Regions from separate parts of the Glaciecola siphonariae genome, predicted to be linked through region 2. Evidence: predicted binding sites of a transcription regulator. Region 2 holds the regulator's gene; each other region holds the start of a gene.
What was found. The regulator LexA, encoded in region 2, represses DNA repair genes until DNA is damaged. The targets are predictions, from matches to a motif close to TACTGTATNNNNATACAGTA.
Positions count from the first base shown of each region.

Region 1 (3,273 bases), on a different contig from region 2:
TGCGCCTGTTGAGAGTGATATACCACGTTATCAACAATTAGCTGATGAGGCCTTGCACATGGCGCGCATCAATCTTGAGGCGGTGCCAGCGCCAGCAGGGGCTATGCCTGTGGTGCTAGGAAGCGGATGGCCCGGCGTGTTGCTGCATGAAGCGGTAGGTCATGGTCTTGAGGGTGATTTTAACCGCAAAGGTGCATCTACTTTTAGCGGACGTATTGGAGAGCAGGTGGCGTCAAAAGGGGTCACCGTAGTTGATGACGGTACCTTGGCTGACCGGCGCGGCTCGCTCAGCATAGACGATGAAGGTACGCCCAGCCAATACAACGTGTTGATTGAAGATGGCAAGCTAAGTGGCTACATGCAAGACAAGATGAATGCAAAGTTGATGGGCGTAAAACCTACTGGCAATGGTCGGCGTGAGTCTTATGCGCACCTACCTATGCCCCGCATGACCAATACCTATATGCTAGGTGGGCAATATTCGCCTGATGAGATCATCGCGTCGGTAGATAAGGGAATATATGCGCCTAACTTTGGCGGCGGGCAAGTTGATATTACGTCGGGTAAGTTCGTGTTTTCAACCTCTGAGGCTTATTTGATTGAAAACGGCAAAATTACTCAACCAATTAAAGGTGCGACCTTAATTGGAAATGGCCCAGAGTCGATGCAAAAAATCTCAATGATTGGAAACGACTTAGCCCTTGATGCTGGCGTGGGCGTATGCGGCAAAGACGGTCAGTCAGTGCCTGTTGGTGTAGGGCAGCCCACGCTTAAAATTGACGAAATTACGGTAGGCGGTACGGCTTAATTGTACAGAGTGCTGTGGTGATCGGGCTACTGTTAGCGACTTTTAAGTTATAAATAGGATGTTAAGCATAGCTTGATACAGCTTGGAGGCCTCAAGGCCTAAAGCGCGCTAATCGCCGAGCAAGGTCTGTCAGAACTTGGCGATTGTTTTGCGCTTTCTCGGGAGCTAATGCCAATAAATTATCTACTTCGTCGCGTGTTATTTTTTGTTGGGGCACATGCGCCATTAATACATCGCAGTGAGTGTAACGTTTGAGCTTTTGCAATGACGACGCGTATTGTTCAGGCAAGTTAACGGGGAAGGGAGGGCTCAGCTTTCCTTTTACTTTCACTACTAAATCGGCTACGTACAATAGATTGCGCTTCTCATTAAGTAATGAGACGTCCATTGCCGTATGTCCCGGCGTTTTTATGAGTCGCCAGTCTTCAAAGCCAGGAATTGCTTCACCGTCATTTAGCATGATATCTGGACGCAGGTGCGCTTGATACCAAATGTTTCTGCGGGTTCTGCCAAGGCGTTTGGCTACCCAAAGCGCGAGATAAATGTCTACTAAATGAGATAAGCGCCCACTTACTCCGCTATACCATTGTTGCTTAAATAAACCACACACAATTTTGCATCCGCTGCGCTTACGTAAGTAGTGGGCGCAGCCTGCATGATCCGGATGCATATGCGTGACTGCTAGCGCTTTTAAATCGGACAGCGGGCGATTAAGTGTGTTGACAATAAAATCTTCAATGAGAGTAAAATCGGCTCTACAGGCACCATCCAGCAGAAGCAAACCGTGAGGGTATTCTGCCAAAAAGATATTCTGTATATATCCGCGAAGCGTATGTAATTGCATGACTAGCAGTATAAGAGTGTTTCACTCCTCGTACCAGTCTTTACGCTTTTTTCATCTCAACGACGTCTGCTTTTTCAGCTTCTAAAATACTGTCTGCATCGGTACCGCGAAGTAATTTGCCCACAGAGTCTTTATTTTTGGCAAGCAAAATAGAAAGTTCCTCGGCAAGTGTATCGTCTAACTCAATGCCTTTTTGTTGTATGTAAACACTTAGATTGTCGGCTATGCCTAACATTTTGTCGTATTGGTCTGCTTCTTTTTTGTCGGTGGTTACCAATTTATCGACTCCTTTATGTTGCACAACGTACTGCGTGATAATGGCCATATACATTTCCTCGTTAATGAAAGAGAGTAGCCACACTATACCGCCATATGCTGTATAAATAAACAGGCTATTGGTCTAAAAATCATGAACACAACTATAAGTTATGTAGATGGTTTGATAGCTGTTAATAACTGAGGAGGGCGTGTGTTTTGTTTCACTCGAGTAAAAGGTATCATTTTTGACTTAGACGATACCCTTGTTCACGCAAAACTAGATTTTGCTGCCATGAAGCAAGAAATTGCATGTCCACACGACGACGACATTTTAGAATATATCAACACCCTCGCCCCCGAGAAGCGCGAGGAAGCGACGAAGCTTGTGCTCATGCACGAATTAAGAGATGCTGAAAATTCCCGCTTAATCGCCGGCGCAAAAGACTTCATTGAGCGAGCGATTGAGGCGGGCATACCGCTTGCTATTGTGACGCGCAATTGCCGAAGGGCCACGCAGCGAAAGCTTGAACTAAATGCAATACCTATCGAGCACGTGTTAACCCGCGAAGATGCCTTACCGAAGCCTCATCCAGAGGCCCTACTAAAAATTTCAAATGATTGGCAAATACCTGAGGCGCGCATCGCATACATTGGTGACTATAAATACGACATTGAAGCTGCCCACAACGCAGGCATGCAGGCATGGCTGTTTGAGTATTGTTCAAAAAATACGCAATATGAAAAGGCGCTACGATTTATTCCTGCGCCGTTAGCACAATAAAAATGCTAACGAGAAAAAGCTTTTAAGATAATTTTTAGCTTCATACGAATAAATCGATTAGTCGAAAAAACAGACAATTGTATACGCTGAATGGGCGTTAACTATCGATGTTAGGTTTGTTTCATAAGCCGGCATCCAAGAATGAATAAACAATAACAAAAATAACAAGCGAGATAAGAAACAAATAATGGATTAGCAATTAAGGATAAGCAATGGATGCAGTTCACGTAGTCTTGCTGTTAGAGCTTTTGTCATTTGAGCGGCTCTCAGCAAAGGTGATATCAATAAACGATATTGCAATAACCCTCATAATCATAAGCGCAATGGCCTTAAGTTACGCTACGCTGCTGCGCTTTTATCGCTTTGGTTATACTTTTTATGCTCGGCATAAAGAGCGCAATCAGCATTGCGGTCATAAAAATCAAAAACCCAGCGCTGGTGTGTCAGCACACTGGCATCAACCTAAGCGTTCAAATGCAAAAGCACTCCCGCGTCGGCATTTAGCCAATATTTCTGATTCACTTTTAGACGTAGTCGACACCATGGTGCGCTCGCAGTACGTCATGAAAGACAAAACGGTAT
Region 1 covers NZ_JBHSGU010000005.1:383,257-386,529, reverse strand. The annotation lists gene tldD (metalloprotease TldD) at 1-808, shown strand, start outside; gene ACFO4O_RS12850 (MBL fold metallo-hydrolase) at 900-1,652, opposite strand; gene ACFO4O_RS12845 (YebG family protein) at 1,693-1,977, opposite strand; gene ACFO4O_RS12840 (HAD family hydrolase) at 2,122-2,691, shown strand; gene ACFO4O_RS12835 (helix-turn-helix domain-containing protein) at 2,904-3,273, shown strand, end outside.
Region 1: the regulator LexA is predicted to act here: its motif matches at 2,026-2,045, upstream of ACFO4O_RS12845 (YebG family protein).

Region 2 (3,273 bases):
TCGACATGTTCATCGCCAACAAACGCTGCTCTTCTTCTTTGGCACGAATGGCAATCGCTTCTTGTTCTTCAATCCATGCTTGATAATCTGCAGGATCTTTCGCGATGACCACGATGGGCATAAACCCGTGGTCTTTACCACACAGCTCCGCACACTGACCACGGTATACACCGGGCTCATTCACGTTAGTCCATGCTTCGTTTATAAAACCGGGATTAGCATCTTTCTTAACGGCAAAATCAGGCACCCACCAAGAATGAATAACATCATCGGAGGTGATGAGAAAACGCACTTTTTGGCCAGTAGGAATCACGAGAGGACGGTCAACTTCGAGCAGATAGTTTTCGCCCTTTGTAAACTTGTTGCGGATTTGTTCTTGCTGAGTAGCGAGTGTAGAGAAAAACTCAACATCGTTATCCATGTACTTGTAATGCCATTTCCACTGAGAACCAGTGACCAATACCGTCAGGTCAGGTTTAGACACGTCTTCCATATCTATCAGCGTATTTGCCGCTGGCACAGCCATGGCAATGAGGATTAAGAACGGCACTACTGTCCACGCAATCTCTACTTTTACATTTTCATGGAAATGCGCAGGTTTAGCGCCCTTGGACTTACGGTGTTTCACCATTGAGTAAAACATAACCCCGAAAACCAACACAGCAATGCCTATGCAGATGTAGAACATCATCATATGTAGGCCATACACCTGTTGGCTAATCTCTGTTACGCCTGGACGCAGGTTTAAATCTGACCGCTCACCAGCAGTAGTGGCTAGCGACATCATCGGCGCACTCATCAATAGAGTACTTAAAGCAATTTGCAGCGACTTCACACTTGACTCCCAAAATTGAGGTTGACGCATTATGTGTTTTATCAAAATTTACAGCTTAAGTAAGCGTGTTTCGATACGAATTAACGTCGGATGTTATTAGAATGTGAATAACTGTATAATGATTAATCAAACAAAAGCTTACGTCTAGTACTTTTTGGAGAAAAACCATACAAACAGTTCGAATTATCCACGAGTTTGCTGTTTTTTTAATCAAAAGAAAATAAAGCGTGTAAAAAACAAACACCATGCTGTGAATTTTTTGTTACGCAAATATAAAATTTTGCGCAATGGCTCGCGCGATTGTGAGAGAGAATCTAGATAAATATCTCAATAAAAAAAGCAAAAAAACTCGCCGTCATGTTTCTATAAGGGCGAGTTTCAGTTGATTTATATTTGGGCGAGAATTACCAAGCCGTTTACCCTAATTTGAGCGTAGCGCTTTCTCGTTAAGTTCACAGCATGAAACTACTACTCGCATTTTCTCGACATTCGAGCCAAAGCGAGTTGAGATTCGCATGCCAGCAATAGGTGAGAGTGACACCAACAGGGCTAATTGCCGGCGGAGGCCAATTAGGCGAAGGCCCTCTAATTGAAGTCTACATTATCCCGAATAACGCCAACCGCTAGTCCCTCAATTTCAAAGTATTGAGAGCGTAGGTCTACCTCAATGGGCGAAAAGTCATCATTTTCGGCATGCAAAATCACTAATGGCCCTTTCTTCTCGAAGCGTTTTACCGTCACATCTTCGTCAATACGTGCCACCACAACCTGCCCGTTTCGCACATTATTAGTTTTGTGTACGGCAAGCAAATCACCGTCCATAATGCCGATTTTCTTCATACTCATACCGTTAACACGCAATAAAAAATCTGCGCCCGGATGAAACATTGCAGGGTCTACTTTATAGTGAGAGTCAACATGCTCTTGCGCCAATATAGGTTGTCCGGCTGCAACACGGCCAATCAAAGGAATGCCTTGTTCAACATTGTCTTCGAGCGCGCAGTTCAATCGAATGCCTCGAGAAGTACCCGGAAGAATTTCTATTACGTTCTTTTTTGCAAGCGCCTTCAAATGCTCTTCTGCCGCGTTAGCGGATTTAAAGCCGAGTTCGCGCGCTATCTCAGCGCGAGTAGGGGGCATGCCCGTATCTATCATGGTAGATTTGATCAGATTGAGCACTTCTTCTTGACGTGGAGTTAGTGGACGCATAACCAGCCTGTTTTTCTATACAGTTAAGTCGAGTATAACTTTTTAATCGCAAAGCGCAACACTCTTGTTAAGGTTTGTGGTGATGATCACGCCTTTTGACCTTTTTTGAACAACGCTTATTAATATTCCACTTTCGCAAAGCGTGTTATTATTCAGTGACTAAGTTAGTTCGGAGCGCACATGCTAAATATTGGTTCTGCCTTTCGTTGGCTCGTATCGAAAGCGGTTGGTTGGTTAGTGTCGGTAAAAAGTGTCCCTGCAAATCTTGAAAAAGAATTGGGCATTGATAAAAGCAAACCCATTTTATATTTGTTGCAAACGGAGTCTTTTACAGACCAAGTTGCCCTTGAAAAGTCAACCAAAGCATTGGGATTGCCGAGCGTTTTTGAGCCTATTGAAATTGCCGGACAAGAACGGAAAAGACGCTATTTTTTAACACGTCCACAAAGCCTTTTAACGCGCCGGGTGTCTAAGACATCGATTGAAGATGTTTTTACCGAGTACTTTCATCTGCACCGCGAACACCCAGAAATCGATTTACAAATTCTGCCTGTGTTTATTTCGTGGGGTCGCTCGGCCGGAAAAGAAAAAAGCGGCTTTGCGCAGCTTTTTGCTAGCAAAGCCTCACCCAACTGGTTAAGAAAGTTATTTATTGTGTTGATATTTGGCCGCGATAACTTTGTTAGTTATTCGCCTGCGGTTTCTACCCGCCAAATGTCGCAACTACACGGCAGCGACAAGCAAATTGCTCAGAAACTTGTACGCGTTGCCCGCACCCATTTTCAGCGCAAACGACAAACGCTTTCTGGCCCTACACTGCTCGAACGACAAACCTTATACAACTCAATTTTAGGCGCAAGCTCAGTAAAGAGCGCTATTAGCGATGAGGTGAAGCACAAAGCAATTAGTTACGAAAAGGGCCGAGAAGATGCGCTCGCATACATCAACGAAATTTCTGCTGACTATCGTGAAGGCTTAATTCGCATAGGCGACAGATTGCTCAAACGTGTATGGAATAAAATTTACGATGGCATTGAAGTAGGTCATCCTGAACGTGTGCGTGAGCTTGCACAAAACGGCCATGAAATTATCTACGTACCCTGCCATCGCAGCCACATGGACTATTTGTTACTCACCTATGTGATTTATCATGAAGGTTTAGTGACGCCGCACATTGCAGCGGGGATTAATCTCAACTTTTGGCCTGTCGGCGGTATTTTGCGCCGCTG
Region 2 covers NZ_JBHSGU010000001.1:118,042-121,314, forward strand. The annotation lists gene coxB (cytochrome c oxidase subunit II) at 1-799, opposite strand, end outside; gene lexA (transcriptional repressor LexA) at 1,421-2,044, opposite strand; gene plsB (glycerol-3-phosphate 1-O-acyltransferase PlsB) at 2,225-3,273, shown strand, end outside.

Region 3 (3,273 bases), on a different contig from region 2:
AAAATCAATATCAATATGCAAACAGCGCGCATTGCGTACGTATAAAAAATCACGCAACTTATTTAAGGCATGACCGAGCACCGGTATTAATTTATCGCTTATTGATACTTCATAGAGCAGTTCGATGTAGTCGTCGTATTTGGTTTGGGGTTTAAAGAAACTTACTTTTGATGGTGCCTGTCCGCGTAATTCCGAGATAACGGCCAATGAAAAGCGTCCCATCCGATTGGCCAGTTCTGATAACGGGACTCGACTAAGTTCTGCCATATTTAAAATACCGATGCGCTTTAGCTTTTCTAGGTCTTTGTGATCAATATCAGAGCGCTCAAGTGAACACTTCATTAAGGTATTATTAATATGTTCTCGTTCATCCGTAATATCGCCAATTCCATGCTTTGCGATAAGCTTTGCAGCCTGAATTGAAAACGCACTAGCGCAATGATAGTGATATTTGTATTGACTGAGACATTGCTCAATATGTTGCCAGTAAGGTGCGAGTCCGCCATATAAGTTGAGCATGTTTTGGGCTCGTAAAATAAGGCCATTGGGGGCTGATAAAACTATATCTGAACTGATTAAATATAGGGCGTTAGCTAAATGCTCCAGAGTATTACTTTCGAGCTCTGGGCGATATTCATGCAAGATTAGATCAGAGTACAATAAGCTAGCACTGGCTAAGCCCATTCCTAACTTAATGCCGCGCTCGGCCGCGGCCTTGTTAATTTGTACAATTTGGTTATCTCGAGCTTCGTAAATAGCGCGGGGCTCGTGTAACACCTCTGCCTCTCCCTGCTGGCTATGCTCAATAACATCCAGTTGGAGTTGGGTAAAGTGCAGATAAATCCACAGTGAGCGTGTATCAAATTGCATGTTTGTATCGCTCGATTATGACTTAGCACGAATGTGAATTACATTATCGGTTTGTGAGGGTTTTGACCTGAAGGCAGAACCTGTTCGACATTTAAATGGAAGTTTGATTTTTATTGCAGGTTTAGCCCAGCCTACTTTTTGTTTGTTAATTTTAACTTGTAGTTCGTCGTTTTTTCTCTGCAAAGATAAAGAGAGGCTCAAGGGTAGATTACTAGTCTGTTGAGCGCTGTTATCAAACCAGAAGCAATGACATTGCCCATGTAATGCCGCTAGTTCTAGCTTACGAATTTGGGTGTGTTGCAAGGAATTCTGCCATAAAAATACACCTTCACAGGCCCCGCTTTTAGCGCACTGTTCAGCGCTCCAAAGGGCTTCTTCATGCGTGTCTGGGCGAACGATTAATAATTGCGACAGTGATATATTTTCGCTCAGTAAAAATTCAGCATTGAGCTCAAAAGGTGGGGCAATAAATACCCACAGTTTGTCGGTGTGAGCCTTTGATTGGCGCTGCAGTACGTCAAGCATGAGGCGCAGTTCGCCGCAGCCAAGATGACTGTTAATATGGATCATGCCGGCACTTGGAAAGCCGCCAGACAGTGCCGAGTCTAAAGCTTGATAGCCTGTTTTGAGACGCGTGTTTTGTGCTGACGCCTGCTTGGCTCTTGCGGCTGTCCATATCCATTGCTTATTTTCTAGCTCATGCAAAATAGGATTCATATGCCACCCCAAATGACTGTATATACATACAGTATAAATATTTTCATTGAGCAATCAACCGTTTCTCGTAGAAGTGCCTCTCAATGTCTCTAAGTTGCTTATTTATTTGAAATTTAAATTTAACAGAGGTTATTTAAGCCCAGCTCTGGGTAAGAAGCAGCGCTGAGCTTATTTAATGTGGGTGGGTTGTTAGTTGAGTATCGTTATTTCTTGTTGGAGCGTGTTGTAAATCCGGGATGATCATCACGGTAATCTTCTTCTAAACCTAGACTCTTTACTTCCCTAGCGCTTATTTTATTCAGCCAGCTTAGTGGGAAAAAACGCGATGCAAAGTGGGCTAAGCCCGATTTATTGCCATAAACAATGCGAGCTTTATTTTGCATAATGCATTTTGCAATATACATCGCTATGTCTGTCGGCGCGGTAGTTAAAAATCGATGTTTAAATTTTTGACTTTGTTCAAGACGGGTAATATTCGTGTTTATACCGCCCGGATGTATAAGGTGAACCTGTATATGCGGATGTATAAGTGATAACTCTGCCCGTAGTGACTCGGTGTATCCCCTAATGGCAAATTTACTCGCGCAATAATCAGCGGTATTAGGGGGAGCAATTAAGCCGAATATACTCGACACATTCAGTAATGCGGCCCACGGACGCTGACTTAAATAAGGTAAAACGGCTTTGCATCCGTGTACCATGCCATAAAAATTCACGTCCATGACTCGCTGCAGGCTTTGTTCGTCGCTTGCCCATACCGGCCTGCATGAGCCTTCTATACCAGCGTTATTAATAAGCACATCAATATGTTGATGTTGCTGTGCAGTATTTGATAGAAAGTCATCCCACTGCGCCCGGTCCGATACATCAAAAGCACTGCTGAATACATTGTCTTCACAATAGTTTGGCAACTCAACGCTAAGCTCTTTAACTACCGTTTGAAGTGCCTGTTCATCAATATCGCAAAGCGCTAATTTGCAGTTAAAGTGGGCAAAGGTTTTTGCTAACCCTTTGCCAATACCGGATCCTGCGCCTGTAATTACAACGGTTTTACCGGTAAAGAAAGTATCTAATGAAGATATTTTGCCCATGCCTTCTACTACCTCTTCTTTGCATCAAATGCGCGTATGTTGTCTATTGAATCTCGCGCATACCTACATAGGAAGCGGAATGTTATTGCTGTTGAGCACGGCTTTGCCGTCTTTAAGGGTAAACAGCATACTGTAACCCGCCTCAGTTTTTATGAAAAAGCCTTGCTGAACCAAGCTATTTAATGTGGCAGCGCTCTGCTGACGAAGCACTTCTTGAAACTGCTCAGGGGGCATTTGAGCTAACTGTGGATTATTTGCAAGCTGCCCTTCAAGCATAATACCTGCAATGGTAAGTGCAGCACTTTCATCTACGCTCATCCGTGTATTTGAGTCTAGGTGCTGCATCCAAAATGCATTGTTTTCCATCGTATCAGGCAAGCTTGTTACGCCAACTAATTTGTTGCTAGAGCTTATATCAATATTGCCACCGTTGATCACGCCTACCAATTCAGTAATATTAATTTCAGGCTCTGCGATGAGCTGGCCTAATAGGTGGGTCTGCATCGCTTGCTGCATTATTTCTTGCGCTTGAGCTGGAGATTCCATGATATCTTGATTCATTTTTTGATACGCCTTAGAAAAGGCCTGCTGGATA
Region 3 covers NZ_JBHSGU010000003.1:124,117-127,389, reverse strand. The annotation lists gene ACFO4O_RS11160 (Y-family DNA polymerase) at 1-870, opposite strand, end outside; gene imuA (translesion DNA synthesis-associated protein ImuA) at 886-1,587, opposite strand; gene ACFO4O_RS11150 (SDR family NAD(P)-dependent oxidoreductase) at 1,791-2,678, opposite strand; gene ACFO4O_RS11145 (YdgA family protein) at 2,742-3,273, opposite strand, start outside.
Region 3: the regulator LexA is predicted to act here: its motif matches at 1,602-1,621, upstream of imuA (translesion DNA synthesis-associated protein ImuA).